Regions from separate parts of the Neisseria arctica genome, predicted to be linked through region 2. Evidence: predicted binding sites of a transcription regulator. Region 2 holds the regulator's gene; the other holds the start of a gene.
The links. The regulator sigma-54, encoded in region 2, starts transcription at its own class of promoters, with help from an activator protein. The targets are predictions, from matches to a motif close to CTGGCACGCTTCATGCTT.

Region 1: the regulator sigma-54 is predicted to act here: its motif matches at 6,555-6,572, upstream of LVJ86_RS00545 (pilin).

The regions. Positions count from the first base shown of each region.
Region 1 covers NZ_CP091510.1:121,370-137,910, forward strand. Annotated here, with positions in the region: gene LVJ86_RS00520 (UvrD-helicase domain-containing protein) at 1-700, shown strand, start outside; yybP-ykoY riboswitch at 813-983, shown strand; gene LVJ86_RS00525 (TMEM165/GDT1 family protein) at 992-1,561, shown strand; gene LVJ86_RS00530 (NRAMP family divalent metal transporter) at 2,049-3,311, shown strand; gene LVJ86_RS00535 (DegV family protein) at 3,680-4,573, shown strand; gene LVJ86_RS00540 (ABC transporter ATP-binding protein) at 4,866-5,810, shown strand; gene LVJ86_RS00545 (pilin) at 5,926-6,381, opposite strand; gene yacG (DNA gyrase inhibitor YacG) at 7,161-7,343, opposite strand; gene zapD (cell division protein ZapD) at 7,359-8,123, opposite strand; gene coaE (dephospho-CoA kinase) at 8,120-8,740, opposite strand; gene LVJ86_RS00570 (prepilin peptidase) at 8,737-9,600, opposite strand; gene LVJ86_RS00575 (type II secretion system F family protein) at 9,602-10,843, opposite strand; gene pilB (type IV-A pilus assembly ATPase PilB) at 10,854-12,536, opposite strand; gene LVJ86_RS00585 (RnfABCDGE type electron transport complex subunit B) at 12,765-13,832, opposite strand; gene LVJ86_RS00590 (lysozyme inhibitor LprI family protein) at 13,772-14,800, opposite strand; gene LVJ86_RS00595 (aromatic amino acid transporter) at 15,055-16,296, opposite strand; gene cysS (cysteine--tRNA ligase) at 16,536-16,541, opposite strand, start outside.
Region 2 covers NZ_CP091510.1:394,687-411,227, reverse strand. Annotated here, with positions in the region: gene grpE (nucleotide exchange factor GrpE) at 1-87, opposite strand, end outside; gene aceK (bifunctional isocitrate dehydrogenase kinase/phosphatase) at 338-2,116, shown strand; gene prmA (50S ribosomal protein L11 methyltransferase) at 2,239-3,126, shown strand; gene hpf (ribosome hibernation-promoting factor, HPF/YfiA family) at 3,240-3,557, opposite strand; gene rpoN (RNA polymerase factor sigma-54) at 3,616-4,968, opposite strand; gene lptB (LPS export ABC transporter ATP-binding protein) at 4,977-5,711, opposite strand; gene lptA (lipopolysaccharide transport periplasmic protein LptA) at 5,818-6,327, opposite strand; gene lptC (LPS export ABC transporter periplasmic protein LptC) at 6,308-6,889, opposite strand; gene LVJ86_RS01750 (KdsC family phosphatase) at 6,886-7,419, opposite strand; gene LVJ86_RS01745 (KpsF/GutQ family sugar-phosphate isomerase) at 7,458-8,435, opposite strand; gene tal (transaldolase) at 8,518-9,564, shown strand; gene LVJ86_RS01735 (GlsB/YeaQ/YmgE family stress response membrane protein) at 9,800-10,045, opposite strand; gene rpsI (30S ribosomal protein S9) at 10,553-10,945, opposite strand; gene rplM (50S ribosomal protein L13) at 10,955-11,383, opposite strand; RNA gene ssrS (6S RNA) at 11,657-11,839, opposite strand; gene LVJ86_RS01715 (cell division protein ZapA) at 11,862-12,161, opposite strand; gene LVJ86_RS01710 (hypothetical protein) at 12,158-12,496, opposite strand; gene LVJ86_RS01705 (NAD(P)H-dependent glycerol-3-phosphate dehydrogenase) at 12,616-13,605, opposite strand; gene LVJ86_RS01700 (cytochrome-c peroxidase) at 13,977-15,146, shown strand; gene fabF (beta-ketoacyl-ACP synthase II) at 15,503-16,541, opposite strand, start outside.

The DNA of each region.
Region 1 (16,541 bases), 270 kb from region 2:
GGATAACCTAGAGGAATTGGTCAATGCGGCCGTGGCTTTCAAACCGCACGAAAGCAATTTTGAAATTTTGCCCGAAGGTGCGGAAGAAAATCCGCTGTTCCCTATATTGGCTTTCTTAAGTAATGCAGCTTTGGAATCAGGCGAAAATCAGGCCTCAGAAGGAGAGGAAGCTTTACAGCTGATGACTGTGCATGCGGCTAAGGGATTGGAATTTCAGGCAGTATTCCTAACCGGCTTGGAAGAAGGCTTATTTCCCAGTGAGTACAGCTTGGCTGAAAAAGGTGGTTTGGAAGAAGAACGCCGTTTAATGTATGTGGCCATTACGCGCGCGCGCAAACGCTTATATTTGAGTATGGCTCAACAGCGGCTACTACACGGGCAAACGCATTTCGGGGTACGTTCGCGCTTTGTTGATGAAATTCCGTCAAAAGTGCTGCATTATCTCACGGCATCGCCCAAGCAGTCTTATTATATAGGCGGCTCTGCCAAAGCCAACAAAGCATCAGAAACCAGATCTTATCAGACCGCTCAGGATTATGACGGTTTCCGTATCGGTCAAAATGTACGCCATGCCAAATTTGGTACGGGTGTTATCATCGAAGCATTAAATAAAGGTGAATCGGCACGCTTAACCATTAATTTCGGCAAAAACGGCATTAAAGAGCTGGATACGGCTTTTGCGAAATTAGAGGCCGTCTGAAAACCTGAACCAGATGGTTATTTGCCGGGTATAAAGAATTTTCAGACGGCCTTTTTCAACAGCTGCGGCTTGCCCTTTGGATTAAATAAATTTAAAATACCGATAGTTTGCTCTTAAGGGAGTAGCCATCCGCATATTTCAGATGTGCGGAGCCGTTATCAACATAATTGCCATAGGGCATGGTAACGGCATCTTGATACCGAGACAGGCAAGACTTAAGACACGCAGAGCCGCCGGTGGGCAGCGCCTGTTGTGTCTTTTTTGTTTGCCCACAGTTTTGAGTATTCGATTATGGAAGCTTTTTTTTCTTCAACGCTGGCGGTTGCCATTGCCGAAATCGGTGATAAAACCCAGCTTCTCGCATTATTTCTCGCCGCACGTTTTGCCCAAAAAAATGCCATTATCGCCGGTATTTTTATTGCTACTTTGCTCAATCATTTTGTTTCGGCGCTGTTAGGCACATGGCTGGCGCAGTTTCTATCACCCGATATGATGAAATGGATAGTCGGCATCAGTTTTATCGCCGTCGGCCTGTGGCTGCTGATACCCGATAAAGAAGATGAAACCGACAGTCGCTGGCTGAAATACGGTGCATTCTCAGCTACGCTGGTGTTGTTTTTCTTGGCTGAGATAGGCGATAAAACCCAAATCGCTACGGTATTGTTGGCCGCCAAATATCAAGATACCGTTGGTGTGGTTGCCGGTAGTGTGCTGGGTTTGATGTTGGTCACCGTACCGGTCGTATATGTAGGTGAAATGTTGATGAAGCGTATTCCGGCCAAAACTATCCGTTGGGCTGCTTGTGTATTGTTTTGTATATTGGGTGTGCTGACTTTGTCCGGAGGCGGAATCAGTTTGTGAGTATATGGAAGTGTCGTTCCGTTAATTTATTTTTCAAGCCGTCTGAAAAGTTTTCAGACGGCTTGTTTACTGATAAATAATAAAAAAGTAGAAAAATGGGGTTAATCGGTAAGCTTGGGCATAAAAATATCAGCTTGTTTAAAAAGCGACAGCTCTGCTGATTATAAATTATTACGGAAATAATATTTCAAAAAATATAAAATTTTAAAAATAAATTTTATATTTTTTATATTTTAAATATAATTAGCTAATTGGGTAAATGGCCTATTTAATCGAATAAGGCTAATATGCAAACTTTTCTCTGGGTGTTTACAGTTGGCCGTATGTTTGTGGAAAAATAAATTTTAGTAGAAATATTGCGCTTGATCACATATTGAAATCATATCTCCAACGGACTGTATTCCAGTTGTATATCCTATGGTTTTGCTTGATATTTCAGGCCATCTGAAAAGGGAATATTATTAAAAAGTTACTCAAAGAGGGAAATATGCAAACAAATGTTGCAAATCAGAAATCTACTTGGAGCAGCCGCTTGCGCGCGATGGGGCCGGGTATTTTGTTAGCCTCTGCTGCGGTTGGCGGTTCTCATCTGATCGCTTCTACACAGGCAGGCGCGCTTTACGGTTGGCAGCTGGCTATCGTTATTTTGTTGGTTAATGTATTGAAATATCCGTTTTTTTATTTCAGTACCCATTATACGTTAGATACCGGTAAAAGTTTGGTTGAAGGTTATGCCGAAAAAAGCCGTGTTTATATATGGATTTTTTTATTTTTGACGGTAGCTTCATCTACTATTAGCAGCGGTGCGGTAGCGTTAATTACGGCGGTTATCGTGAAAACGGCCATACCGGCTTTGCCTTTATCGGTCAATATGCTTGCGGTCGGCGTGATGCTGGCAACTTTGCTTGTACTCTTGCTGGGACATTACCGTGTCTTAGATGGTATTACCAAGCTGATCATGATCAGCTTAACTGTGGCTACCATTGCTGCGGCAATGATTGCTGCGAGCCGCGGCATGCAGATGGTGCCGGATTTTGTCGAACCTTCACCATGGAATATGGCTTCCCTAGCATTTATTATCGCATTAATGGGTTGGATGCCGGCGCCGCTTGAGGCGACCTCTATTAACTCGATGTGGGTAACGGCAAAACAAAAGTTAGATCCGACTAATTATAAAGATGCTATGTTCGACTTTAATATCGGATACGCGGTTTCAACTATTTTGGCTTTGATATTCTTGGCTCTTGGCGCACTGGTTCAATATGGTAATGGTGAAGCTGTCGAGATGGTTGGCGGTAAGTATATCGGGCAATTGATTGATATGTATGCGGCCACGATTGGAGAGTGGTCTCGGCTGTTGGTGGCTTTTATTGCTTTTGCCTGCATGTTTGGTACTACGCTCACTTTGTTAGACGGTTATGGCCGGGTGAATGCGGAAACCGTGCGCTTGCTATCGAAAAGTAAGCAGTATAGCAATTGTTCTGTCGTATTTTGGACCTGCTGGTCAGCTTTTTCCGGATTGGCGGTTATTTTATGGTTTAACAGTGCATTAGCAGAAATGCTGCGCTTTGCCATGATTTCAGCTTTCCTTAGTGCTCCCGTAATTGCGTGGTTAAATTATTCGCTGGTAAGAAGCACACACCGCCATGCCATTTCCGTACCGATGAATTTGCTGGCCGTTGCTGGTTTGGTTTATTTAATCGGTTTTACTGTGATTTTTGTTTTGAATATGGCCGGTATTTGGGTATAAATACCAGCCGGTTTTGAATTTATTTATTCCGCTCCGCATATCCATATTTTATTGAATATGCGGAGCGGAATTTTATGTCTATCTAAGTATTTGAATATTATTAAAAATTAATAAATTGTTAAGTTTACCTATACGCTTGTGAGATAGGCAAAAATATTTTTGATAGCGTTAAATCAAATGGCATAATAAGTGGCTGAAAGGTATTTTATTGTATTGAAAAATAAATTATTTTTATTTTTTCACTTGAGATTGGAATGCAATTTATAGTTAATATTGTTATTGTAGACAAAAAATAGCATACCGTTTATCATGAAATTCTACCGATTATTCTTAAGTCAATCTAAATATCTACCTAAGGGAAATGTCTTATGGCAGGATCGTATCAGATGTACCGCTGTGCGGTATTATCTACTTCTACCAGCTCGTTGGACAGTGTATTAGATCGCGACAGCCTGATTCAAATTTTGCGCTTAACCATCCGTACGGATACTGAATATGAGTATACCGACGGACTGGATTTGAAGCCCGATGAATTTTATCAATGGCAGTACCGTTATCCGAACCACATGCCCAATACATTCCCTCCTTCATACGAGTTGTTACGCCAAACTTTCCAGCATCTTAAAGCATTGGGCTATCATAGCGCGATTGTCACCACTTTGAGTAGCAAACTCAGCGAAACCTACCGCCGGGTTTGTCAAGTGGCAGCAGAGATGGCGGATGAGCTAGATATTTATGTATTTGATACAGGTATTACAGGTATGCCAGAAGGTTTTTTTGCACTTGAGGCGATGCGATTATTAAAAGAAGGTTATACGCCGCAAGAAGTTATTGCAAAATTGGAGCAGATGCGGCCTTGCGGAGAGATTATATTTAGTGTTCATTCGGTGAATCAGTTAGTCAACAGCGGCATTTTGGGTAAGATAGGCGCTGTGGTTGTCGGCTTGCTGAATTTAATGCCTGTTTTGCGTTTTCACAATAATACGCTTACCAAGGTTAAAACTGCTAACAACAGCGAAGATGTTTTAAATGCTACTGTAGAGGCGGTGGCTGCCCGTTTGCAAGGTGAGGATTTGAATAATTTGGTATTGTGCGGCATGTATGGTGGTAATCTTGATCTTTATAACCGCTTTGCAGCCAAACTACACCAAAAAACAGGCGTACATTTAACAGGTATTCCGATTTCACCGGTAGTGGGTGCTTATATCGGGCCTGATGCAGTAGGAGTGGGAATTGTGAAACGCAATGGCTGCACCGGTTAAACTGGTTTGGCTGAATTTAGGAGTCAAAATTAGAACACGCGGTTATAGCGTGTTTGGACTTTATATACCTTTCAAGCAGTTGTATTGAAGATTACTATATAATGCCGTCTGAAAAGTTTTCAGACGGCATTATTCATTAAGTAAAATAAATTCAAATGCTTATGAAGTATTTTTAACCTTCTTGGAAATGATAATGATATTTTCGGTAGGTTTGGGAAAAATTTTGCCATCTTAAATGAATTTTAAGATTTATATAAACCACATAGGCGGCTGTTGCCAATAGGATGAGACCATGCTCGAATTGAAACAGATCTGTAAGCGCTTCGGCAGCAAAATTGTATCCGACAATATCAGCTTGAGTGTGGCCTCCGGTTCGATACTGGCTATTTTAGGGCCTTCAGGCTGCGGTAAGTCTACATTGTTAAATATTGCAGCCGGCCTAGTAGAGCCTGATAGCGGTGAAGTATGGATAAACGGTGAAAATCGAACACACACGCCGCCTGAGAAACGCCGTGTTGCCTTGATGTTTCAAGATTATGCTTTGTTTCCCCATCTAAATGCCTGGCAAAATGTCGCTTTCGGTTTGAAAATGCAGGGTATTTCAAAAGAGGAAGCCAGAGTAAGGGCAGAAGAAGCATTGGCATCAGTAGGGTTGGCGGCCGAAACTGAAAGACAGGTAGATGCGCTCTCAGGAGGTGAAAAGCAGCGTGTAGCCTTAGCCCGAGCATTGGCGGTATCCCCGCAACTACTGCTGTTGGATGAACCGTTTTCCAGTCTAGATACAGGTTTGCGCCAACAATTGCGCGAACAAACCCAAGCGCAAATACGCAGGCAAAAAGTCCCTGCCATATTGGTAACGCACGATCCTGAAGAAGCTTTGGCTTTGGCGGATTATTTGGCATTGATGAATAAAGGCCGGCTTATACAATACGGCAAGCCGCAAGAAGTTTTACAACGCCCGGTGAATGCTTGGGTAGCCAAATTATTGGGTGCGGATAATGTCAATGAAACACGCTATATCCCGCAACATGCGCTGGTATTTAACCATGAAGAAGGGCAGCCAAGTGAGATTTTGCAAATTACCCCGAATGCCGACTACTGCCGATTGCTGTTGTTGCATCCCCAATATGGAGAAATAGTGCTGAATCTGGACTGGCAGAGGGTTGGGGGGAAGGATTTGAAGGTGGGAGAGATATGGAATATATTGATAAGTGCGAATCAGATTGCTTATTTTTAGAACAACACCATATTATATTGGTTTAAAAAATAATTATTAAAAACACCATGCCGTATGAATAAAACTTTATTCATACGGCATGGTGTTTTTAGGCTGTAGTATATAGGTTAATTACTTAGTCAGCAGAGCATGAAGTAGGCAGAATAGTGCTGTCTACGTTAGAACTACAGTTCCACTCACTCTTATTATCAGACTGATCTAAGGTATAAGTAACTGTTTTGCCGCTTAACTTCGCATTTACACCTTCGGTTTTGAAGGTAACTGTAACTGTGCAGCCGCCACTACCGTCATCAGCTGCAGTGCCACCTGCGGTAACTGAATCAACGTATTTACCAGTAATAGCGTCTTCAGCGGCAATGCCACCTTCCCCATTTGTTAAACAAGTATTATTTAGACCATAGTGTAATGCTATATCTTTTTTCACGCCGTCTGAAATACTTGGTGCTTCAGACCATTGGGCTTTTGCTGAATAGTCTTGGTACATTGGCAAGGCTACTACAGCCAAAATACCGATAATCGCTACAACGATCATCAATTCGATCAGAGTAAAACCTTTTTGGATTGCTTTCATTTTAAAACTCCAGTTTTGTTAAGTGATTAAACTTTTAGCTCGGTTGGCCGGGCTGTTATTATAAATATCCGTAATGTGCTTGGCCTGTTCAGGTTTAGCGGGTCATACAGTTTAGTAAGAGAAGGAATTTACAGCTTACACCAAACTATTTTGCTCGGTGGATGTGAGATATGTAGCATAGGGTGTGCCAAATATGGTGATAGATATGGGAATTTTTTTATACTATTGATTATTTTAATTTTATTTTTTAATTTTTAATGGTTTGCCTGGAATAACATTTTTTTTAAATGTATCCTAAGCAGGTATGTGCCGCTTTTTGTCAGAAATTGTTTTTTTCTTGTATTACACTTTTATGTCAAGTGCCGTTTTTTTTGTGAGAATATGCCACTTTTTGTCAGGAATTGTGTATTAGCTCTAATTGAAGCAGCTGCCGTTAAAAATAATCTCAAATTTGAAGCAATAATATTCAATGTTTTTTTATTAGTAGATGGCTTTTCAGTATTAAAGGCCGTCTGAAAAAATGGTAGATATTTTTAGCTTGAATTTTTAAGAATGGATTATGTGTTTTTCGTAAATAGAAATATAAAAATACCCGGCTAGGTATTTTTATATTTGGGCTCTAGGTAGATATGTAGGTTTTTAAGATGAAAACTTGAAATTAGATTTGATGTTTTAAATTAAAATGGTTTTGTTCGGATTTATTTTTGAAAAATAATCGTAATACCACTTATGTGATAAGTATGGTAAATATGTAACTATATGAAAAATAATATATTTTATTATTGCAAGGTTTCTATATTATCCTCTTGAGCTTCAACGGTATATTCTTCGTTCGCCCAGGATCCTAGATCAATAAGCTTGCAGCGCTGGCTGCAAAATGGGCGGTAGAGGCTTTCAGGAAGCCAAGCTACGGAGTTGCCGCAGGTTGGGCATTTAACGATCGGAAATTCTGTTTGTTTCATAATGGGTTTTAGTTTTTAAACTACAACAGGATCGAAACTCGACATAATCAGTTTGAAAGGAACATCTTCTGTAATAGGACGACCGCGGGCGCATTCTTGGGAAGCGGAAAGAAAGCGTATGTGGGTAAAATATTTATTGGCGGAAACTTCGGGTAGGGCGTGGCGGTTGGAGTCCAACTCAATGGTGAGCATATGGATATTTTGTGCCAAGCTGTTGTGCTGGTAGTTTCCACCTGTTGCAATACAATCTACGGCGCGCGTATTGCTGCGCAAGATATTCAATAATGTATTGATAGCGTGATAGGTAGGCATTAGGGTGGCAATCCAGCGGTGAAGATCGGCCAAACGGTATTCGAATGATTGCTGTTGCCAGAAATAGTAAGATGATAGGTCAAACGGGCTTGTGCCGCCCGGTACCAGCATACGCTGTTTGATAGCCATCAGCCACTCATTCTCACGTAAGTGTTGGCCAAATTTTTGTTGGATACCTTGTAAATTTTCCGCTACTTTTTGCAACTCTTCATGTCGCAAGGTAATTTCCGAGGCGGTTAATCTGCTTGAGGAAAGGAGTTTTTTTTGCCGTTCCAATTCTTGCAGTATATCAAGCTTGAGCTCTGCCCTAGCAGCACACTCCATAATTTCAAATAATGTGAAGAGAGCCAGATGGTGTGCCCATGGACCGTTATCGCGCTCACATTCAGCATGAAAACGGTTAAACAGATGCTCGATACGCAGAAAGCTGCGTACACGTTCGGAGAGTGGATGTTCGAAGCGAATCATGAAGTTTTTTGTTGTGAGTGGGAGAATATTTCTTGATAGTAGGTGTGTAGTCTTTGCACCTTATCGTTTAATATTTCAAGCGTGGTATTGTTGGCCAATACATCATCAGCCAATTTGTAACGTTGCCGACGGTTGGCTTGATTGGCCATTATACGGATGATTTCGTGTTCTGATAAGCCGCTCCGGCTGATGACGCGTTTGATTTGTATGCTTTCTTCAGCGTCTATTACCAAAATCCGCTGTACTAATGGCCAAAACAAAGGGTTTTCGATCAATTGGGGGATTTCGATAATACCGTAAACGGCTGCTGCTTGTTGCTGTTGTAAGCGGATATTATCCAAAATAAGCGGAAACATCAGAGCTTCAAGCTGCTTTTTTGCTTGTGGATTGTTGAATACTAAAGTTCTTAAGGCAGTACGGTTCAGACGGCCTGTTGTATCAAACATCTGATTGCCGAATAGGTTTCGTATTGGGATTAAGGCGGCGCCGTTTTCTGCAGTAAGACTGCGGCTGATATTATCTGCATCTATCAGCGGAACCCCAAGCTTGGAAAATAGTGCCGCTACGGCTGATTTGCCGCTGCCTATGCCGCCTGTAAGCCCTATCCAGTAAGTCATCCTGTAAATCCGGAGGAGCGCAACCACCATTCGATGGCTGTGTGTACTGGTTGGTTAAATATAAAAACCAACCAGCCTGCAATTGCCAAGCTTGGTCCGAAAGCAAAAGGTTGGCCTTTCGAAACACGCGTGATTAGTGCGCTGATAATGCCAATAAGCGCTGCTGAGAATACAATGACGGGTAAGACGCCTAAGCCCAGCCATGCGCCTAGTGCAGCCAATAATTTGAAATCACCGCCGCCTATACCGATTTTTCCGGTCGCTATTTTATATAGGTAGCACAGCAGCCATAAGCTCATATAACCTGTTACTGCCCCTAAAACTGAGGAGGTAAGGGGGATAAAAGCACCATTTAGGTTGAATAAAAGCCCAAGCCAAATGAGTGGCAGGGTCAGCTGATCCGGCAAATATTGGGTATCTGCATCAATAAAGGTTAGTGCTAATAAAAATGCAGTGAAAACCAAGCCGCCTAATGTGAGCCAACTCCAACCATATTGCCAAGCGACGGTGGCAAATAATGCGGCGGTTAACAATTCAACAAGCGGATAGCGTTTACTGATTGGTGTGTGGCAATGATGGCATTTTCCTTTCAGTAAAAGATAGCTGATAACGGGAATATTCTGCCAAGCTTTTACCGGTGAGGCACATTTAGGGCAGCGTGAGTCGGGCTTAATCAGATTAAAGGGTTGCCGTTCTTCATCGGTTAGAGGAATACTCAAATGCTCTTTTGCAAATGTAGTCCAGCTCTGCTCCATCATGATAGGGGTACGGTAAATCACAACATTCAAAAAACTTCCGACTAGCAGGCCGAATAGGGTTGCCAATGGGATGGCGAAAGGTGCAAAAGTTTGCCAATCCATATTAGCCCACCACGTTACCAAGATTAAATAACGGTAGATACATGGCAATCAGTATTACGCCGATAATTGAGCCTAACACGACCATAATAATAGGTTCCATCAGTGTAGATAATTGGCCGACCGCATTATCTACTTCATCTTCATAGAACTCAGCAGCTTTGTTCAACATATCATCAAGAGAGCCGGATTCTTCACCAATCGAAGCCATTTGTAATACCATGTTTGGAAAGAGGTCTGTGGCTTGCATGCTGGATGTAAGAGACAAACCTTGGTTAACTTTGGCACGAATATTTTGAGTTCCTTCTTCGTATAGAATATTACCGGCAGCCCCTGCTACAGAATCTAATGCTTCAACTAGTGGTACCCCTGCAGCGAAAAGAGTAGATGTAGTTCGTGCCCAACGTGCGATAGTCGCTTTTCGGACGATGATTCCGAAAATAGGTAAACGTAAAAGTAGGGTATCTACACGCTTTTGAAATGATGGTGAACGCTCATGAAATTTGTATAAAATAAATATACCTGCAATGATACCCAAAATGATTAACCAGCCATAGGCAACAAAAAAATCAGAAATAGACATCATAATCAATGTCAATCCGGGTAGCTCAGCTCCCATATTGCTATATATTTCTTTAAACGCTGGTAACACAAACATCATCATAATAATGATTAAGGCAATTGCAACCGTAACGACTGCAACAGGATAGGTAAGAGCACTTTTAACTTTACGTTTAATTGCTTGGGTTTTTTCTTTATATAAAGCCAATTTGTCCAGCAGGCCTTCCAACACCCCACCTGTTTCACCAGCCGCAATCAGATTACAGTAAAAACGGTCAAAATATTTCGGATGTTTGGCAAATGCACGGGATAATGAGCTGCCCTGCTCTACCTCTGCGCGTATCTGCATCAGCATTTGGGTCATTGCCGGGTTGGCATGGCCGCGTGCAACGATTTCAAAAGCCTGCATTAATGGCAGCCCGGCTTTCATCATGGTTGCCAATTGGCGGGTGAAAACGGTGATGTCTTCTTGCGTAATACGACGTTTTCTAACTTCTTTTACCTTACTGATACGGATAGGTTTGATGCCGCGGCGCTGAAGTTTTTTGCGTGCTTCATCCTCGTCTTTTGCAGCTACTTCACCGCGGACGAGTTGGTCGGTATGGGTGTTTTTCCCTTCAAAGCTAAAACGCTTTCCCTTGGTTCTGGCAGTAAAAATGCTGCTCTTTTTTTGGTTTTGACTCATTATTCAGCCTTTAATCGTTGGTATTTGCCAATACTTCTTCTAGTGAGGTCAGCCCTTGCATAACTTTTAATAAACCTGCATGGCGTAAGTCTACCATGCCTTGTTTATAAGCCATATTTTGGATATCAATTTCGGTGCCGTTTTCCATGATCACGCGTTGCATTTCTTCGGTGACCGGCATAACTTCATAGACGCCTACACGTCCTTTGAATCCTTTACCCCGGCAGCTGTCACAACCGACGGGGCGGTATAGCGTCCAATCTTTTGCAATATCCTCATCTGAAAAACCTGCTTTTTTCAGTGCCGGCAGCGGTGGACGCTCGGCAGGTGCTTTACAGTTTGGACATAAACGGCGTAGCAAGCGCTGTGCCATAATCAGGCTGACCGAACTGGCGATATTAAATGGGGCAACGCCCATATTGAGCATGCGGGACAAAGTGGCAGGGGCATTATTGGTGTGTAGGGTTGAGAATACCATGTGACCGGTTTGTGCGGCTTTAATGGCGATGTCGGCCGTTTCAAGGTCGCGGATCTCCCCTACCATGATAATGTCCGGATCTTGACGCAAGAATGCTTTCAGGGCAGCGGCAAAGGTAAGACCTTGTTTGTCATTTACGTTGACTTGGTTAATGCCGGGTAAATTAATTTCTGCCGGGTCTTCCGCCGTGGCAATGTTTACATTTTCGGTATTCAGAATATTCAGACAGGTATACAGTGAGACGGTTTTGCCCGAGCCTGTCGGACCGGTCACCAAAACCATGCCGTAGGGGCGGTGAATGGCATCGAGCAGTAATTCTTTTTGGAAAGGCTCGAAACCGAGTTGGTCGATATTTAGGGAGCCGGCATCTGAATTCAGAATCCGCATCACTACTTTTTCGCCAAACAAGGTGGGCAGTGTGCTGACACGGAAGTCAATCGGGCGGCCATGTTTGTGAAATGCGATTTGAATTCTACCGTCTTGCGGTACACGCTTTTCGGAAATATCGAGTCTTGCCATTACTTTGATGCGTGAAGCCAATTGTCCGCGTACGGCTACGGGAGGTTGGACTACTTCACGCAACTGCCCGTCTACGCGGAAACGTACGCGAGCCATTTGTTCGTAAAATTCAAAATGGATATCTGAAGCGCCGGCACTAAGGGCATCGGATAAGGTTTTGTGGATGAACCGGGCAATCGGACCATCTTCGGCTTCTTCGTTATCCACATACAGCATACCGCCCTGCTGGGCCGAATCCGATTGTTCTTTGCTGATTTCATTAAGGATGGCTGTTGACCTTTGTCCTAACCATTCGAGCAGGGTGCTGAGTTGATCGTCACGGACGATGACCAAATCTATTGATGTGCCTGAGGTGAAGGCGGCCTTTTGGAAGTTTTGAATTTGGGTGGGGTCGGAGACGGCTAAAAATACTTTCCGACCGCGGCGGAAAATCGGTATGCAGCGGTTCTGCAGCATTTGTTCTTCCGTCAACACATCGGTAAGGATATTGGTACGGGGAAAGTAGCGCAGATCCAACAGTGGATAGCTAAAAATGCGGGCTAATAATTCACCCAGTGCTTGGGGTGTGATGATGTGTTCATCGAAAAGCATGGGGATGATGTCTTTGTAATCATCCAATGCTTTTTGATAGCGCTCGATTTTATCGCCGGTCACGATCTGGCTTTGTACCAGTACTCTTAATAACCCAACACTCATTCTAGGTAACCTGTCTGTTTAGGCCCGAGTGGCTTCCGGTATTGCAATGGTGCCGTCGGATGTTTTGAAATTTAACTATCTAAAGGGTAACTATTATAAAGTAACTTGGGTGCGTATCCAAATACCATGTTGGTTTTTTACGCTTGGCTGCCGGCTTGCCGGTGGGGTGTGTTGGGTTACCGGACTATATGGCTTTGCAGTTTGGCGGAGTGATATGAGGCGCATTTGTTAATTTGATGGGGAGGAGTTGTTTTTGGCCTGTTCCTGTTCTGCTTTATAAGCGCGTAACCATTCAAGAGCGGCGGCTTTTTCTGATTCGGTACCGTATTTCAAATCGCGTTGGGCCCGTCGGTATGTTGCCCGTGCTTTGGCCTCTTCAACTTGTTGTGCTTGGTAGGTTTCTCTGTTTGCTGGTACGGTTCGTTGGGCTTGTTGTGCTTGAGCACGGGCCATGGCTTGGGCAATCAGGGCTGTGGGGTTAAAAGCGTTGGATGCGGGCGCGCTTGCAGTTTCTGTTGTTGTTTGGGTTTTAATTTTTGAAGCGGTTTCACGTTCGGCCAGATAAGTTTTGCGTTCGGCGGCATCGCGTATTTTGCGATCAGTGTGCCATTGGTATCGTGCTTGGGCATGTTCGGCAGCGGCAAACCGTGGATTGTTTTGTTGCGCTAGAGAACGCGAAATCGGTAGATGGGAGACTTGTACAGGCCGCATATGGATGCAATCGACGGGGCAGGCGGGAATACACAGGCGGCAGCCGGTACATTCTTCCGCCAGTACGGTATGCATTAATTTGGACGCACCCATAATGGCATCAACAGGGCAGGCGCGGATACATGCGGTACAGCCGATGCAAACGTTTTCATCTATCCAAGCAAGTGCGGGAGTTTGGATTTTCGCTGGAGTTTGTGGTTGGCGTTTGAGCAACTGCGATAGATCTTGCATGACGACTTCTCCGCCGGGCGCACATAGATGGATGTCGGCTTGATTGGCGACCAAAGCTTCTGCATAAGGCAGACAGCCTTGATAGCCGCATTCCCGGCATTGGGTTTGAGGCAGCAGGCGGTTGATGGTGTCGACATTGGTACTCATGGCGGAATATGCTTGGAAATCAAAAGCGCTGTATTCTAACAGATTGATGCAATGGTAAATAGTACATCGGACAATGCAATGCCGTCTGAAAAATTTCAGACGGCATTGATGTATGTGCGGGCTTTTTCCAATATATAGGAACGGATTTAATTGATGGTATATCCGCGCAAATACTGGCTGCGTTCGCGTGTCATACGGGTGTCGCATTGCAGCTGCATATATTCGGCCTGTAAGGTTGTATTGGCGGTTGCAGCGGCTTGGCGGCAGCTGTTATTTTTGCTTTGAATCCAGCTGCGCTGCTCGCTTAACAGGCTTTGTTGTACGGTAGGATCAATGCGGTTCCATAATGCGTTGATTTCATTATCGGCATTGCGGTTGTTGGTGCGGGCTTGCTCCAATTCGTTAGCCGAAAAGAGGATTTCTTCATTATTGGTAATAGCGGGGGTGAGCACTTCTGCAGGTTGGGTATTTTCAGTTCCGCTCATAACCGTACTGGCGGCATTATTATCCAGAATATCTTGGGGATCGAGTGATGGCGGAAGCTCTACCGGCGGTTGTTTCAGATAGTTAAGTGCATCAGCACGGTTAACGGGCTGGCCGTTTATGACAAGGATGTCTTTAATTCCGTATGGCATCAGGACTGCTGACAATAGCTGTGCGGTAGAGGTTAGATTGTTGTCGGTATAATTGACAGCTTTAAGTCCGTTATCTGTAACCGGCGTGTAGCTGATATTTTGTGTGAAGCGGCCGCTGCCATCGTATTGCAAGGTCGTTCCGGTGGTACGCTGTTGGATGATTTGGGGAATGGTTTGGTCGGGGTACAGCAGTGGGCTGTTGGTTTGAGTAGCGGTTAAATTACCTGCCGGAATCCGGATGTCCAGATTGGCTGTGCAGACTTGTGTACCGTTACGGTTTTCTTGTTTGGCGTTTTCAAGATTAATTAACAATTCGCTTGCCGCCGCAATCACTTTATCTGCATCGACAAATTGGCGGGTATCGTTTTGTGCGAAAGCACGGGCGTCTTGTTTGATAGTGTCTTGGATATTATTACGTACGTTTTGTATAACGGCCGGATCGTTACAGGCCAGTTGCGTAGTATTTTCTTCTGCTTTATCGCTACAGGCGCTTAATGTTGTTGCCATAAGTGCCAAGGTGAGCCATTTTTTTGAATGCATGATTCTGCCTTTGCGGTTGGTTTTATCTGTGTGCATCATAGCAAAAGGGCTTGGGCAGGGTAAAATTTTACCGCTTTTTTACAGGCTTTAGCGGTTGCATACGGATCAGGTATTTGTTTAGAGAAGTTGGAAATAAATATTTAGGCAACTGTTTAGATATTGGAAAAGCCGTCTGAAAATTTTCAGACGGCTTCTTGATTATAGAAAATTTATTTTCGTAGCGATCATATTTAAAGAAAAAGGGTAAAGCCGGCCTATCCTTTAAATACGGGTACCATCTCAAAGCGGCTTAATAATTGGGCCGCAACGTTTACTACGCCAAAGAGGAAAATCCACACGATCAATATATGGCCGCCGAAGACACGATAACCGGCAGTATTCGGAAAGCGGTTGCGTGCACGGTAAAGCAGCATGGCCGGAATAAATGCGGTCCAAACAGTAGCAGCCAGGCCGACATAGCCGATAACGGTTACGAAACCTGTAGGAAATGCCAAACAAGCGGCCAGTGGCGGTAAGAAAGTGAGGGCGGCTGTTTTGCTTCTTCCCGATAGAGTGTTGTTCCATTTGAACTTATCGGCAAGGTAGTCGAACAGGCCGAGGGTTACGCCGAGAAATGAAGTTGCAATCGCCAAATAGGCAAACAGTGTTAGCAAACTGCCCATATGGCCTATGGAGGCAAAGGGGGAAAGCGTTTCGATCAAGACTGAAACTTGCCCTTCGGCCGCAATAACGGGGCCAAACTCATTTCGCGGCAGGTTGCCGTGTATAGCCGCTTGCCAAAGAATATAGATAACCAATGCGATAAGTGTACCTATCCACAGAGCACGGGCTACTTTGGGTGCATCACCGTTAAAGTATTTGAGCAAACTTGATACATTACCGTGAAAGCCGAATGATGCCAGACAAACAGGCAGAGCCGCCGCCGCATAAATCCAATAACGGGTATTTTCGGCAGCTTGGGTATCGAATAAAACAGGGAGCTTGATGCTGCCGAGCAGGCCGCCGGTAGCCCAGAAAAAGGTGATTACCATGCCGCCGATCATGATGGCGGTAAGCCTGTCGACAACGCGGGTAGAAAGCCATACGCAAACAGCCAATATTAGAAAAAATACAAGTTGTCCTACAGGCAGGGCGACGGGGGTACCGAGAAAGTTACCCAAACCTTGTGCGGTAAGATCCCCGCCAACGAAAATATAGGCGTATGTCAGTAAATACAGCACGAAAGCAACGGCAATACCGTTAATAGTGTTCCATACCGGACCGAGTAAATCTTTGACCATCGTATCAAAGCTGGCGCCATGGGGGTAATGCGTATTGACTTCGAGTAGCATCAGCCCCGAAGAAAGCATGCAAAACCAAGTGTAAAACAATACAATTAACGAACCTGTGAACCAAATTCCCGCAGTGGCGGTAGGGTTGGCAAACATACCGGCACCGATAACGGTGCCGGCGATAATCAATGCGCCGCCGATAAGTGACGGATTTTTTGCAGACATGATTTCCTTTCCGAGTGGGCAAGTTTTTGAAATCCAAAAAATATATGGTCTAAACCATAATAAAATTGTTTTTGAATTTGCTGGTTATTTGGATTTACGGGATCTGATTATTATATTGCAATTAAGTCAGATGCCGTCTGAAAAGTTTCAGACGGCATCTACATCATAATTGGGCAAACTCCGGGAAGAAGCTGGGAATCTTTGACAAGATAGCAGTCGACTGCCTGTTTGAAATCAAATTAGCC
Region 2 (16,541 bases):
GGCTTGCTCTTGAGCATCTGCTTCGGCTGTCTCCGGAGCGGCTGCATTGTCGATATTCTCTTCGGTATGGGTATTTTGTTCGCTCATTTTCGATATCCTGTATCCAACAGTCTTTCAATATAAATTATCTTTACCTATATAAGGCCGTCTGAAAAATATTCAAGCACCCTACCGAATATCCCGGTCAATCACGGTCATAGCAAACAAGCGGCTTGCAAAATCATCCGAAACTTTATAAGGTTAGACTTATAAACCAATCGCTTGTATAAACAATCAAATACAGGCTGCCTGAACTAATGAACCAGGCCAAAAAATCTACAAAGTATTGAGGAAAATCATGACGCGACAACAACTATCGCAACTTCAAGGGCGCGCGGTTGCAGAAACCATGCTTGCCGGCTTCAACAAACACTACCGTCTTTACCGCGAAGTAACCGCCAAAGCCAAGGCGTTTTTCGAAGAGCGCAACTGGCGCGGCATTCAGGATTTGGTGGCCACACGTATCCAGATGTACGATCAGCGGGTTTCCGAGGCAGTAGACACACTGCGCCGCGAACATGCCGCCAATGCGCTGAGCGATGAAGTATGGGCGGCGGCCAAAACCGAATATATTGCGCTTTTAGTGAACCACAAACAGCCCGAATTGGCAGAAACTTTTTTCAATTCCGTATCTACCCGCCTGCTTTCAAAAGAGTATTACAACAATCAATTCATCTTTGTAAAACCGGCCACCAGCACAGAATATATCGACTCGGACCCGCCCACTTTCAGCTCGTTTTACCCCAGCAAACAAGGCCTGCGTGGTTGTATGCGCGATATCCTCTTTCATTTCGGCTGGAATGTTCCGTTTGCCCATATCGGCAAAGACATCAGCAATATTTTGCGGGCTGCCAAACGACACTTCCAAACCGATTGGCCGCCCGAAGAAATGAACCTGCATGTTCAGGTGCTGAACTCACCTTTTTACCGGAATAAGGGCGCATACATTTTCGGGCAGATTATCAACGGCAGCGTCCGCCATCCCTTTGCACTGGCTGTTCTGCACAACGCTAACGGCAAGCTGATTGTCGATACAGCACTTTTCGACCCCAAACAAATTGCCGTTTTATTCTCATTTGCACGAGCCTATTTCTTAGTCGATATGCCCGTACCCAGCGGATATGTACGCTTTTTGCACAATATGCTTCCAGTCCGTTCCATAGGCGATCTTTATACCATGGTGGGTCTGCATAAGCAGGGAAAAAATATCTGGTGGCGCGAATTTACCCAACACCTCCAATACTCCCACGACCAATTTATCCTCGCTCCCGGCGTAAAAGGTTTGGTAATGACGGTGTTCACCCTACCTTCTTTTCCCTACGTTTTCAAAGTTATCAAAGATAAGTTCGGCCCCAATAAAGACTTCGACCGCGAATATGTGCGGCAAAAATATCTTTTGGTGAAAAAACATGACCGCGTCGGGCGGATGACGGATATTTTGGAGTTTTCCAATGTACCGCTGCCCAAAAACCGTTGCAGTGAAGAATTTATTGAGGAAATGCGCACACTGGCGCCCGAACAAATCGAAGAAAACGACGACTGGCTGATTATCAAACACGTGTATGTCGAGTATCGTTTGAAACCGCTCAACCTCTTTATGCAGCAGGCAAAACCCGCTGAAAAAGCCGCTGCCGTCATCGATTACGGCTACGCCCTCAAAGAGTTGGCCTCTGCCAACATCTTCCCCGGCGATATGCTGTATAAAAACTTCGGCATGACCCGTTTCGGGCGCGTGATTTTCTATGATTACGACGAAATCGAATATATGACCGACTGCAACTTCCGCGCCATCCCGCCCGCCCCCAATCCCGAGTTCGAAATGTCGGGTGAGGTTTGGTATCCGGTCCACAAAGGAGACGTTTTTCCCGAAGAGTTCGGCCCGTTTCTACTAGGCGAACCTGATGTGAAGCAAGTGTTCCTGCAACACCACAAAGACCTGCTCACACCTGAATTCTGGCAAGGGAAAAAAGCCTTGCTCGAACAAGGCCTGTTTGACGATTTCTATCCCTACCCTCAATCGGTACGCTTTACACCCGATAAAGTCGCCAAAGGGCTGATGGATCATACCGACGTGTAAAGCCCGCTTTTTCAGACGGCCTCAAACCTTTTTAAATTGCAGCCGTTCCGTTAAAATGAACCTATTCTGAATCAGCCGTCTGAAACCATTCAGACGGCTCCTTAATTTACATGAAAGAAATTATGGCCTACCAACAAACCACCATTGCCGTCAACGATCATATCGCGGAGCCTCTCTCAGACGCACTTATGGAACACGGTGCCCTTTCAGCCGCCATTGAAGACGCCTATGCCGGAACCGCCAACGAACAAGCTATTTTCGGCGAGCCCGGCATGCCGACCGAGCAAATCTGGCAGCAAAGCAAAGTGATCGTATTATTTGAAGAACAAGCCGATGTTGATCCGATTATCGCTGCGGCGGCACAACAATGCGGAATCAACATCCCCGTTTATGAAACCGAACTTCTGCCCGAGCAAGATTGGGTTCGCCTTACGCAATCACAATTCGACCCGATTAAAATTTCCGACCGCCTATGGATTACTCCCTCATGGCACGAAGTACCGGATGCCCAAGCAGTCAACCTCCAACTTGATCCCGGGTTGGCATTCGGCACCGGCAGCCACCCGACTACACATTTGTGTCTTCAATGGCTGGATAACAATTTAAAAGGCGGAGAAAGCATACTGGACTATGGTTGCGGATCAGGGATTTTGGCCATTGCCGCACTCAAACTCGGCGCCGGCAGTGCTACTGGCGTAGATATTGACGAACAAGCCATCCGCGCCAGTAACGACAATGCCGCCCAAAACGATGTCAGCGCCCATTTCTATCTTCCGGATGCTTTACCACAGGGCCAATTCGATGTAGTCGTTGCCAATATTCTGGCCAATCCGTTGCGCATGCTCGGTGAAATGCTGGCTGGCCGTACCAAACAAGGCGGCCGTATCGTTTTATCCGGTATTCTCGAAGAACAAGTAGAGGAAATGAGCGGCATCTACGGCCAGTGGTTCGACTTGGCGCCTGCTCAAATCGATAACGGTTGGGCATGTTTAAGCGGCACCAAACGCTAGTGCGGCACGCCTTCTTCATATCTCCTCAAATATGCCGTCTGAAAACACTTTCAGACGGCATAAATAAATAAAAACCCTGCCTGAGCAGGGTTTTTCAAAAGAAATATAGAACATTATTCTTCGGCAGCCGGAACCGGAGCCGAGCGCACATCATTGCGTTTTTCCTTATGCTTCAAAATGGCGCGGTCAAGTTTGTCCATCAATACATCTACCGCCGCATACATATCTGATTCAACAGCTTCGACATGCAAATTTTTACCGGCCAAATGTACATCAGCCTCTGCCTTATTGTTAACTTTCTCCACCGAAAGGGTGACGGTCACCGAAATCACATTTTCCGCATGGCGGTTAATCCGCTCAAGTTTACCGGCAACGTGATTCTTAATAGCTTCGGTAACATCGAAATTCAGACCGGTAATTTTCAGGTTCATAACTATACTCCTTCGGTTGAGAATTCCAATCCGCCTGAAACGGATTGGAGAAAAATACTTACCGTGCGAGCTTGCGTTGGTGGGCGGGAGCGATATTCATCGATTCGCGATATTTGGCAACGGTACGCCGTGCAATCTCAATCCCCTGCTGCGACAACATTTTACATAAAGCTTGATCCGAATAAGGCTTATATTTATTTTCAGACTCCACCAATTGAGCCAGCATCGCTTTAACTGCACTTTGGCTGGTTCCTTCGTTGTCCTCACCTGCATCTACTGCCTGTGTGAAGAAGTAGCGTAACGCAAACACACCGCGCGGGCAAGCCAAATATTTATGATTAACAGCTCGGGACACCGTACTTTCTGCAACACCCAAATCGACAGCGGCATCTTTCAACAGCATCGGCGTCAGCCCGATTTCACCGAAAATAAAAAAATCGGCTTGCCGTTCAACAATATATTCCGCCAAACGCAATACCGTACTTTTACGGTGTGCCAAGCTTTCGATTTTTTGGCGTGCCTCGGTAATTTTTTCTTTCCACACAGGATCCACATCGTGGCTGCTCTTCAGCAAGTCGTAAAATTCTTGATTAACCCGTACTTGAGGCCATGCCTGTTCGTTACTTCCAACAGTCCATCCCTCGGCAGTTTCCTTAACCCATACATCGGGTTGAACATAACCGGCAGGTTCTCCTCCTGAAAAACCGTAAGCTGGAAAAGGATTAAGACTACCGATAATATCCAATGCCTGATGGATAGTATCTGCATCATCCGGAAGCTCGCGTTTTAATTTAATCACATTCTGCTGCCGGCTCCCACCCAAGTCATCCAGATACTCCAAAGTGATCCGTGCAGCGCACTGGCGCGCGGAAGAAGCCGGCAAGCGTTGCAACTGCAACAGCAACGATTCAGCCAAACCCGAAGCGCCAACACCTGCGGGATCAAACTGCTGCAAACAATCCAAAGCATGCTGGATATCTTCTTCATCCGACATCCATTCTAGCGGTGTATGCTCGATAATATCGGTAAGACTATCTGTCAAATAGCCTTGTTCATCAAGAAAATCAATCAGAAAATGAACTTTGGCCGCTTCTTCGGCACTCAGGGGATGCTCGCTGACTTGCTTGTGTAAGTATTCGTGGAAATTATCTTCATCGGCAATAGTCGCCCAAACATCTTCGGCCTCTTCGCCGCCGATTTGGTTGGTTCGGGCAGGTGCAGCGGAAACTCGTTCGGGCTCAGACTGGAAATCAGCCTCAACCCTTTCAAGCAGGGGGTTATCCTGCAACCAATCATCCACCTCCCGCTCCAACTCCAAACCCGACAGCTGCAAAATACGCAAAGACTGCTGTAAATTTTGGTTCAGCTGCTGGGTTTGTTTCAGTTTTAGGCGGAAAGTCTGGCTGCTCATAAAGAATGTTAATAATCGAAATTTTCACCAAGATAAACGGCGCGTACCTGCTCGTTATTGACCAACTCATCAGGTTCGCCTGAGGCTAATACGGTACCTTCACTGATAATATAAGCACGATCACAGATGCGTAGGGTTTCCCGTACATTATGGTCGGTAATCAATACACCGATACCCCGTGCCTTTAAAAACTCAATGATTTTTTGAATATCCAGCACGGCAATCGGATCTACACCCGCAAAGGGTTCGTCTAGCAAAATAAATCGCGGCTGCATAGCCAATACACGGGCGATTTCCACGCGACGGCGCTCTCCTCCAGAAAGAGAAGGTGCAGGGCTTTCCCTCAAACGCTCGATATTTAAATCGGCCAACAAACGGTTTAATTCGCTGTCGATTTTCGACTTATCCGACAAGCTGATTTCCAAGATCGCCCGGATATTTTGCTCTACCGTCATTTTTCTGAAAATAGACGCCTCTTGGGGCAGGTAACCCAAACCCAACCGCGCGCGTTCGTGAATCGGCAGATGACGTATTTCCCGCCCATCGAGCTGTACCGTACCGGCATCCGCGGCAATCAAGCCGACAATCATATAAAAGCTGGTGGTTTTACCTGCCCCGTTCGGCCCAAGCAAGCCTACAACTTCGCCGCTTTCAATATCCAATGAAAAGTTTTTCACTACTTGGCGCTTTTTAAACGCTTTCTGTAAATTTGCGACATGTAAGCGGCTGTGCGTAGCATTCATAGGAAAACTCAAAAAAGTGATTGGGGTTATTGTAAACGTTTTTAAGGCCGTCTGAAATGCTTCTGTCAATTTCAGACGGCCTGACGGATGAATCTTGAGCTCAAAATTATTTATTAGGCTGGATAACTACGGTTACCCGCTTACCGCCTTTACCGGAGGCAACCTTGCTGCCGCTAACGGTATAAACTTCCGTGCGGGTATTATAAACGATGCTGGCCCCCTCCGCCCTGTCTCCGCCACGTTGAACTTTGGCATTACCGGTCAACTTCACGATGCCTGTTGCCGAAGAATATTCGACATTATTGGCCTGCCCTTCGACACGGCCTTTATTACCATCCAGCGTTTGCCCGAAACGGACAGGATTGCCCGTTGCCGCCATTAGCTGCTGCCCTTTCGCATCGCGCGAAACTTTTACGCTTCCGGCACGGATATTGAGCGAACCTTGTTTGATAATAACATTCCCACTGAAAGTGGTTACTTGGTTAGCCTGATCAAGCGAGCCTTGGTCTGCTTCGATTTCAATTGGTTGATTACGATCGCTTTCCAATGCGAAAGCGACAGGCGCAGCAGCCAAAAATACGGCCCATGCCGCGCTTTTAAGGATTTTTCGGGTCATAAATAATGGCTTTCACTCTCGAGGGTAAATTTAGGAAACCTTTTTGATGATTGTATTGCACACCTTGTGCCGTACCTTGCGATTGTCCGTATTGGTACACAACCGCTGCATCGGTATAAGCATTTTCATTTTGGGTATCTACGGTCAAACTCGATGTTTTCAAGATTCCGGCCGGACGTCCCGCTTCAGCCGCTTTGGTCAACACCACGTTTTTTTCAAAAACCACTTGGCGGTTTTCTGTATTGTAGCGGGCTTCACTGCTATTTACATCATACAGTCTCCCACTTTCTCCGTATAACACCAAATTTGGTTCGGCAAAATAAACATCATCACTTTTAGGCAACTGCCAAGCCTTTCTCGCACTGAGATTCTCTTTCAGACGGCCGGTTTCATCAAAGCGACGGCCATCAATACCACTCATAGAGTATTGGGGTTCGTTCGGATTCAATGCCACCTCTTCAATATCCAGCTCGCTAATACGCCCCAACCAGGCGCTCAACACTCCTAAACCGAGTGCCAAAACCAGCGGAAACAGCCAACCGCCTCGCCATTTTTTTATCATTTAATGTACTCTTCCAGTGCAGGCTGCAATGTTCCCTGTGCCAGCATAATCAAATCACACAATTCGCGTACCGCACCTCTTCCTGCCTGCTTCTTCGTTATATAAACCGCATGCCGCAAAGTAAAATCATGTGCTTCAGGTACGGCAACCGGCAAACCGCAGCGTACCATAACAGGCAAATCAACCACATCATCACCGATAAAAGCACACTCATGCTCCTCTACTCCTGCTTGGGCGCGCAAATCAGCATAGGCCGCTTTTTTATCGTGTATGCCTTTATAATAATAGTTAATACCTAATTGCTTAACACGCAAGCCGACAGACGGCGCATCTCTGCCGGTAATAATCGCCGTTCTGACACCGCTATTCTGTAACATTTTCAAACCGTGCCCATCCAAAGTGTGAAACGACTTAATCTCTTCACCGTTATCACGGATATAGATATGACCATCGGTCAACACGCCATCCACATCCATAATCAGTAGCTTAACGGCTTTGGCTCTTGTTTCCAATTCGGGAGAAAGGTTCATTAATTTTAAATCCTATTTTTATTCAATTTGCATATATTTTATATAATACGTGCCTTCAGCAAATCATGCATATTCAACGCACCCACCAACCTTTTCTCCTCATCAACAACCAACAAGCCGCTTACTTTGGTTTGCTGCATCTGCTTCAAGGCTTCTGTCGCCAACTGATCGGCAGAAATGGTTTGCGGGCTCAAATGCATAACTTCATCCATATACAAACCGGTAAAATCATCACGTTGCTGAAACAAACGGCGCAAATCGCCGTCGGTAAAGATACCTTTGATACGGTTTTCCAGATCTACAATGGCCAGCATCCCCAATCCTGTAGCACTCATACGGATAATGCCGTTTTTTAAAGAAGTGCCCTCTAACACAAAGGGTAAGGCTTCACCTGTATGCATAATATCCCGTACCCTCAAGAGCAAGCGCTTACCCAAACTTCCGGCCGGGTGGCTCAAAGCGAAATCGTCCAGTGTAAATTCTCTAGCCCTCAGCAAGGCCACCGCCAAAGCATCTCCTAAAGCCAACATTGCCGTCGAACTGGAAGTCGGAGCCAAGCCCAACGGGCATGCTTCGGCGGAAACGGCACAAGTAATATGGATATCGGCATAACGCCCCATAGTAGAATGCGGCTTCCCTGTAATACATACCAGTTTTACCTCTTTACGTTTAATAGCGGGTAAAATGGCGGTTACCTCATCACTCTCCCCGGAATTCGAAAGAGCCAAAACCACATCTCCGTCCACCACCATTCCCAAATCACCGTGCGCAGCTTCTGCGGGATGTACAAAAAATGCAGGCGTACCCGTCGAAGCCAACGTTGCCGCAATTTTTCGGCCGATATGTCCGGATTTGCCGATACCCATCACCACAATACGCCCTGGGCAATTTTTAATGACCTCGACGGCTTGTGAAAAATTATCATCCAAGTCTGCCGTAACTTCTTGCAAGGCTTGTATTTCCGTCTGCAATACCTGACGTGCCCAATCCAAATATTGTACAGCCTGATTTTTCATTCTTTTGGTTCCCTACTCTATTCAAATACGCCATTTCAAGGTAGGATTATTCATCTATTCTCAACTCAAAAAGGCCTCAGAGATGACCATTTTATCCGACGTTAAAGCTTTAGGACAGCAAATCTGGCTGGACAACCTGTCACGCTCGCTGATACAAAGCGGCGAATTGGCAAAAATGTTGCAACAAGGTGTATGCGGCGTAACATCAAACCCCGCTATTTTCCAGAAAGCTTTTGCTGGCGATGCATTATACAAAGATGAAATCACCGCTTTAAAAGAACAAAGTCTTAACCCGAAACAACGATATGAAACACTGGCCGTTGCCGATGTACAAGCCGCTTGCGACGTATGCCTGCCGGAATTCGAATCAAGCGGCGGCAAAACCGGTTTTGTAAGCTTAGAAGTATCTCCGGATTTGGCACACGATGCCGCAGGTACGGTTGCCGAAGCCAAGCGTTTACATGCAGAAATCAATCGCAAAAACGTTATGATCAAAGTACCTGCCACAGATGCAGGCATCGAAGCACTGGAACAATTGGTTTCAGACGGCCTCAGCATTAACCTTACACTGTTATTCTCACGCAAACAAACACTAAAAGCTTATGCTGCCTATCAACGTGGTATTGAAAAACGCTTATCAGCCGGTTTACCGACCAAGCACATACAAGTTGTGGCCAGTTTCTTCATTTCACGCATTGATAATGCTCTGGATACGACACTTCCTAGCCACTTACAAGGGAAAGTCGCCATTGCTTTAGCAAAAGCCGCTTATCTTGACTGGCAGAACTTCTTCAGCCAAGAATTTTTTGCTAACGAAAATGTAAACCGTGTCCAATTACTTTGGGCCTCTACCGGCGTAAAAAACCCTTCATATCCAGATACTCTCTATGTAGACAACCTGATTGGCCGAGAAACAGTTAATACCGTACCGGATGCTACATTAAAAGCTTTTATAGATCATGGCGTAGCAACTAATACATTAACAGCCAATACTAAAGAAGCATTGGCACACTTAGCTGAAGTGGAAGCTCTCGGGATTGATGTAGAAGCGCTGGCTTCACGCTTACAAGAAGACGGCTTACAACAATTCAACGATGCATTTGCCAAATTGCTTGAGCCGTTAAGCTAATCAAATCACCATTTTGAGAATCAAATATTTTAAAATACGCAAACCTATATTGTTTGCGTATTTTTATTTAACCGCTATCGAATTGTTTTTAAGACGGCATAGGCATTTTTTAATAAAACTGAATCGATTCTGAAAATTTTGTCATATCGGGCCATATGTATAAAAAATTTAGGGATGAAATCCGAAAACTCCATCCCCGCCCCAAAATGAACTTTATAGTCCAGCAAACAAATGCTTATTTCTTAACCACACGTGTATAAATAGCCAAAATAATCACTGCAAATATAGTTGATGCAATCCAACCAGCCCCTTCACCTGCATGATACCAGCCTAATCCCTCACCAACCGCACCGGCCAATAAAGAACCACCCACACCTAACAAAGTGGTCATAATAAAACCCAAATTGTCTTTACCAGGGTGTAACATCTTAGCCAATATACCGATGACAAAACCTACAATAATAGTACCTAACCAACCCATAATTTTTTCCCATTCTAATAAAATATTTCAAAATTACTAGCTAATCGCTAACAGCAAGCATAAGCTTTATAACATAACTTAGTTACACATACTTCCGCTTTATTTAGCATTCCATTTCAAAGACAATAAAGCTTATATATCTCCAGTACAGGATACCAAGTCTCTCCAAAATCAGTAGTGAAATTGCACAAATTTACAAAAATTCATAAAGTACAATATTTTAATCAAAATAAACATTCAGCCTTATTTATATTGCCGAACATATGATTACCATAAGCAACAGAAGATCAAAATCTTTCATTTAGACACCGACAACTTTGTTACCTCAACCCGGTATATAACAAACTTATGAACCATCTTATCTCCCATTAAAACCTTCCCCAACAACAAAATAATAGTCGGCATTATGGAATCAACATATCTCGCCCAATAAAATTATGAGCTTACACGGTAACAGTAGAAAATAAAAAAAGCCCCACACATTGTGGGGCTTTTTTGGATAAACAATTAACGTTTTGAGAATTGTTTCGCACGGCGTGCTTTGCGCAAACCGAATTTTTTACGTTCAACTTCACGTGCATCACGAGTAACAAAGCCAGCTTGAGAGAGAGCCGGTTTCAAAGCTGCATCGTAATCAATCAAAGCGCGGGTGATACCGTGGCGGATAGCACCAGATTGGCCGGTTTCACCACCGCCAACTACGTTTACTTTAATATCAAACGCTTCGGCATTTTCAGTCAATACCAAAGGTTGGCGAACAACCATGCGGCTGGTTTCACGTGCGAAAAATTCATCAACAGGGCGGCCGTTTACGATGATTTGGCCTGTACCTTTTTGCAGGAATACACGAGCCACTGAACTTTTGCGGCGGCCAGTGCCGTAGTAATATTTACCGTTCATGTCGTGTCCTTAGATTTCCAATACTTTAGGTTGTTGTGCGGCATGGCCGTGCTCGGCACCTGCATACACTTTCAATTTTTTAATCATGGCGTAACCTAAGGGGCCTTTCGGCAACATGCCTTTTACGGCCTTCTCCAAAACGCGCTCAGGGAATTTTTCTTGCATTTCGGTGAAGTTACGCTCATAGATACCACCGGGATAGCCTGAATGGCGGTAGTATTTCTTATCCAACGCTTTGTTACCGGTAACACGCAATTTGTCGGCATTAATTACAATAATGTAATCACCGGTATCAACGTGAGGAGTATATTCTGGCTTGTGTTTACCGCGCAGACGGTGGGCGATTTCGGCAGCAACGCGACCCAAAACTTTATCTTGAGCGTCGATAACGAACCATTCGCGCTTCACCTCATGCGGTTTGGCTGAAAAGGTTTTCATAAGGAGGAATCCAAACAAATATATAGAAAGCTACCGATTCTAGTGATAAATCAGTTTTCTGTCAATCAAATTGACGCCGTATAAAGTATTTACCGGTTCTCTAAGAATAGGGCTAATCCAAAGTGTTGTATTTCAAGCATCAGCTTAAAACATCATTTAAATTTTAAAACGCAAAGAGTCTGGCATACGATACATTTCTAAGCCCCGGCAAGTGCTATGTCATGATATACCATAGAATAAAAATACCACCCAATAGGTGGTATTTCTTAAAATTGAATCCCCGCAAATGTCGTTTAGGCTGAATCCGCTTGAACCTTGCTGACAAGGCGGTCACCTCGGGGTGATTTCGGGTGCATCGACTATAAACGACGCTCGCTCCCATCACTACTCTCGGCAACCTGAAGCGAACTTATTGGTTCAAAGGAATGTATGCCTTCGCGAACACCGCAGGGAAAAGAAGAAACTGTTGGTTGTTGATTTAATTCGAAAGCCTTGACAGGGCTTTATCGCAAACCTCAACCATGCCATTTATTTTACGCTCAAATTCGCCGATTGCCAAATCATCTTTAAGTGACATTTTTAATAAATCATGTACTACATTTAAGGCGGCCATAATTGCGATTTTATCGGTTTCAACAATTCTGCCGTTTTGTTTGATTGCATCGATTTTTTGATTTAATAACTCGACTGCCTGCAGTAAGGTAGCCTTTTCTTCCGGAGGAGTACCGATATTAAACTGGCGTCCCATGATATGGATACTGACTTGCTCATGGCTCATAATTCACCCTCATATTCTTGCGTCTCTTTCGGCAATCTTGCCAACAAAGTCCGGATATGCATTGCGCTACCTTCTAATAAATCGCGGTATTGTTGGTTTTCTACCATTAATCCGTCGATCTTACTCTGCAGATCCTCTTTTAACTTACCCACTTGCACCAATAATGCTTCGCTTAATTCATCAACGGCCGCCTGGTGCTCACTTTTCTGCTGGGTTTGTTCTGCCTTCAAACGGGCAATTTCTTCATGCAGACGCTTGTTCTCACCGACTACGGTTTCAAATTTCTGTGCCAGCTGATAAACGCTGACCTCAAGTTTTTCCAAAGACTGGTTCATAATTTGTCATACCAGGAAAATAAATTATGGCTGCAAGCATAGATTGATGTATGCGTACTGTCAAATCAGGCCGTCTGAAAATCTTTTCAGACGGCCTTAGAAAATTTACCGAATTGGCTTTATTCGAATCGTGCTTCGCGCTCCATCAAACGCTCAACCACTTGCTCGGCCGTCAATTCTTTACGGATAAGTTGCAATAATGTATGGGTAATCGGCATATCGATCTGATATTTACACGCCGTGTTAAATACTTCTTCAATAGTGCTGACACCTTCGGAAACATGACCGATTTCGACCAACACTTGATGCAATTCCTTACCCGAAGCCAACCCCAGCCCCACCCGACGGTTACGGGATAACGCTCCGGTACAGGTAAGAATCAAGTCGCCCATGCCGGCCAGACCCATCATGGTTTTCGGCTGCGCGCCCATGGCCACTGCCAGTCGGGTTATCTCAGCCAAACCACGGGTTACCAAAGCGGCACGTGCATTTAAACCGTATTCAAGGCCATCTGAAAGACCTGTGGCAATAGCCATGACGTTTTTCACTGCTCCACCAACTGACACACCAATAACGTCTTCACTACCATACAAACGCATCACGCCTGAATTTAATTGCTGTACCACGCTCTCGATCCATGGTTTGTTCTCTGAAGCCAGCACTACCGCACAGGGCAACTGTTTAGCTAATTCTTGTGCAAAACTAGGGCCGGAAAGTACGCCGACTTTATCATTACCGGGTAAAACCTCTTTCAAAACTTGGAAAGTGAGCAAACCGGTATCTTGTTCAAAACCCTTACAAGCTGCCAAAACAGGCAGGTGGGAATAGCCGTTATCTGACAACAGTTTGGCACTATCACGCAAACCCGCTACGGAGGTAACGATCAAAGCCAATTCGCTCCCGCTTAATGCTTCGGATAAGGAAGTACATGCCTTTAAAGCCTCTGGTAACTCGAATCCGGGCAAGTATCGCTTATTTTCACTATCTTGTTGCAAAGCACGCATATGTGCTTCATTTCTCGCCCACATAGAAACTTCATGACCCTGCTTGGAAAAATGTATAGCCAACGCTGTTCCCCAAGCACCGGCACCTATCACTGTAATTTTCATCTCATTCTCACTTTCCGAAACTGCCGCCAACTTTAAAACAATCATGCCCCGCATGCAAGCTTTAATACCCCCTCCTTTACACGCTACATCCTAAAGTCAACAAAGGAATCAAATGTTGTACTTCATCACTGTTTTTTAATAATCCTCAGCTACATTTTGAGTACCGCCACACTTAACCTAAAACTATTGCCCTGATAAAATAAACCAATAGCATAAGCATACCTAATTTTAAGATTGACTTAAGGCAAAGTTTCCAAGAAACAACCACTCTATACTCTAACCAAGCACATAACGATACCTACCCAAAGGGAAAACTACCATATCTGCCACTACCTGACGAACACAATCAAAATATTCAGAAAGGAACCATAATGAAACTTACTATGAAAAAGTCCGCACTGGGATTAGCTACGCTATTTGCTTTGGCTGCCTGTAACCAACAGCAATCCGCATCCTCTCCAGAGCAACCTGCAGCTGCAAGTGCCGCATCGGCTCCAACCGCATCAGCATCACAAGCCCAATATGACAATAGCAATGCCTCCGCTGAAGATAAAGATCTGCTGACCAAAGCACAAGGTATTTTCCAACCACTACCCGATCGCTCAGAAATGGAGAAAATCCACCCATTCACAGACGAGCAAGTCAAATTAGGGCATCAATTATGGTATGAACCACGCTTATCACGCGGCAATACTGTTAGCTGCAACTCTTGCCACAACTTGGCTTCTTATGGCGTTGACAACCTACCGACTAGTCCCGGTGATAAAAGCCAGCTAGGTGCCCGCAACTCACCTACTGCCCTAAATGCAGCTTTGCTGGGCAGCCAATTCTGGGATGGTCGTGCACCCGATGTAGAAGCACAAGCAGGCGGCCCGTTACTCAATCCGGTAGAAATGGCGATGCCTGACGAAGCATCCGTTGCGGCCAAAATCTCTCATATTCCCGAGTATCAAGAAATGTTCAAAGCCGCCTATCCGGATAAAGGCGGCGAGATCAACTTTGCCAATATCACTGACGCAATTGCGGCATTCGAACGCACCTTGCTGACACCAACCCGCTGGGATGAATATCTCAAAGGTAATATCAGTGCTTTGAACGACCAAGAACGAAAAGGTGTAAAAGCATTTATCGACAACGGCTGTATTGCCTGCCACTCGGGCGTTACCTTAGGCGGCAACTCATTCCAAAAATTCGGTTTGGTTGACGGCCCCTACTGGAAATTCACCGGCAGCAAAAACCATGATGAAGGCCGCTTCCAGGTTACCAAAGCAGAAAGTGATAAATTCGTATTCCGTGTTCCCGGCCTTCGCAACGTCGCCAAAACTTACCCATACTTCCACGATGGCAGCGTTTGGGAATTAGATAAAGCCGTTTCAATTATGGGACAAGCCCAACTGGGTAAACAATTGCCTAAAGAAGATGTAGACAATATCGTTGCCTTCCTCGGCACACTCACTGCTCCTGCTCCGGAGTCTGCCCGCGTATTGCCGGTATTGCCTTCGTCAACCGCAGAGCAAGCCCGCCCTGCTACAGATAAGTAAGTGAATTCAATATTTGGATTTTTCCTAGTCTGAAATATTGAACCGCCCAAACCAATGCCGTCTGAATTAATTCAGACGGCATTATATTTTCCCAAAGTAGCTTTGCTTTTGCACATACCATCTCTTAACTCTATTAATCTAATAGGCTATGCTTGTCCAAAGTATAACCCTCAAGCCAACCCGGGTATTTCCAACAGTATGGCTACCTAACCAATTATTCTCTCACTCGCAAACCAACCTCATCTATGATTAACGACATATATGGAGCGTAACCAAATCTATATAAAAATGAAAAAGCCGTCTGAAAATATTTCAAACGGCCTTTAAAAAACAATATTTCGAGTTATCTAAAATTTTTAATCAGTAAACTTTTTAAATACCAGCGTACCATTCGTACCGCCGAAACCGAATGAATTGGAAATAGCCACATCGATTTTCACATCACGAGCTTCATTGGCACAGTAATCCAAATCACAGCCTGATTCAGTATCTTGCTCGAAAATGTTGATGGTCGGCGGCGATTTTTGCTCGTGAACGGCCAACACGCTGTACACGGCTTCAACACCACCTGCCGCACCCAGCAAATGACCGGTCATTGATTTGGTAGAGTTCACAACGATTTTACGCGCATGTTCTTCTCCCAGTGCCAACTTCAAAGCATTTGTTTCATTGGCATCACCCAAAGGCGTAGAAGTACCGTGAGCGTTAACATAATCCACATCCGTCGCATTCAAACCGGCATCATGCAAAGCACGTGTAATCGCCAAAGCTGGTCCTTCCACATTCGGAGCGGTAATATGATAAGCATCCGAGCTCATACCAAAACCAACCAGCTCTGCATATATCTTGGCACCGCGTTTTTTCGCATGTTCCAATTCTTCCAATACCAAAATACCGGCACCTTCGCCCATTACAAAACCATCCCGGCCTTTATCCCATGGTCGTGAAGCAGTTTTAGGATCATCATTACGAGTAGAGAGAGCCTTCATAGCAGCAAAACCGCCCATACCGAGAGTACAAATCGCACCTTCTGCGCCGCCGGCAATCATAATATCGGCATCACCATATTTGATTAGGCGTGCCGAATCCCCGATAGCGTGCGCTCCGGTGGTACAAGCGGAAACCATACCATAGCTGGGACCACGATAGCCTTTGAGAATAGTAACGTGTCCGGCGATCAAATTAATCAGTGATCCGGGAATAAAAAAGGGATTAATTTTCCGCGGGCCGACTTCTTGTACAGCAGTGCCGGTTGCTTCAATGCTAGGCAAACCGCCGATACCCGAACCGATATTGACGCCTACACGGTCTTTGTCCAAACCTTCAATATCATCCAATCCCGCATCGGCGACGGCCTGTAAAGCAGCTGCGATACCGTAATGAATAAAAACATCC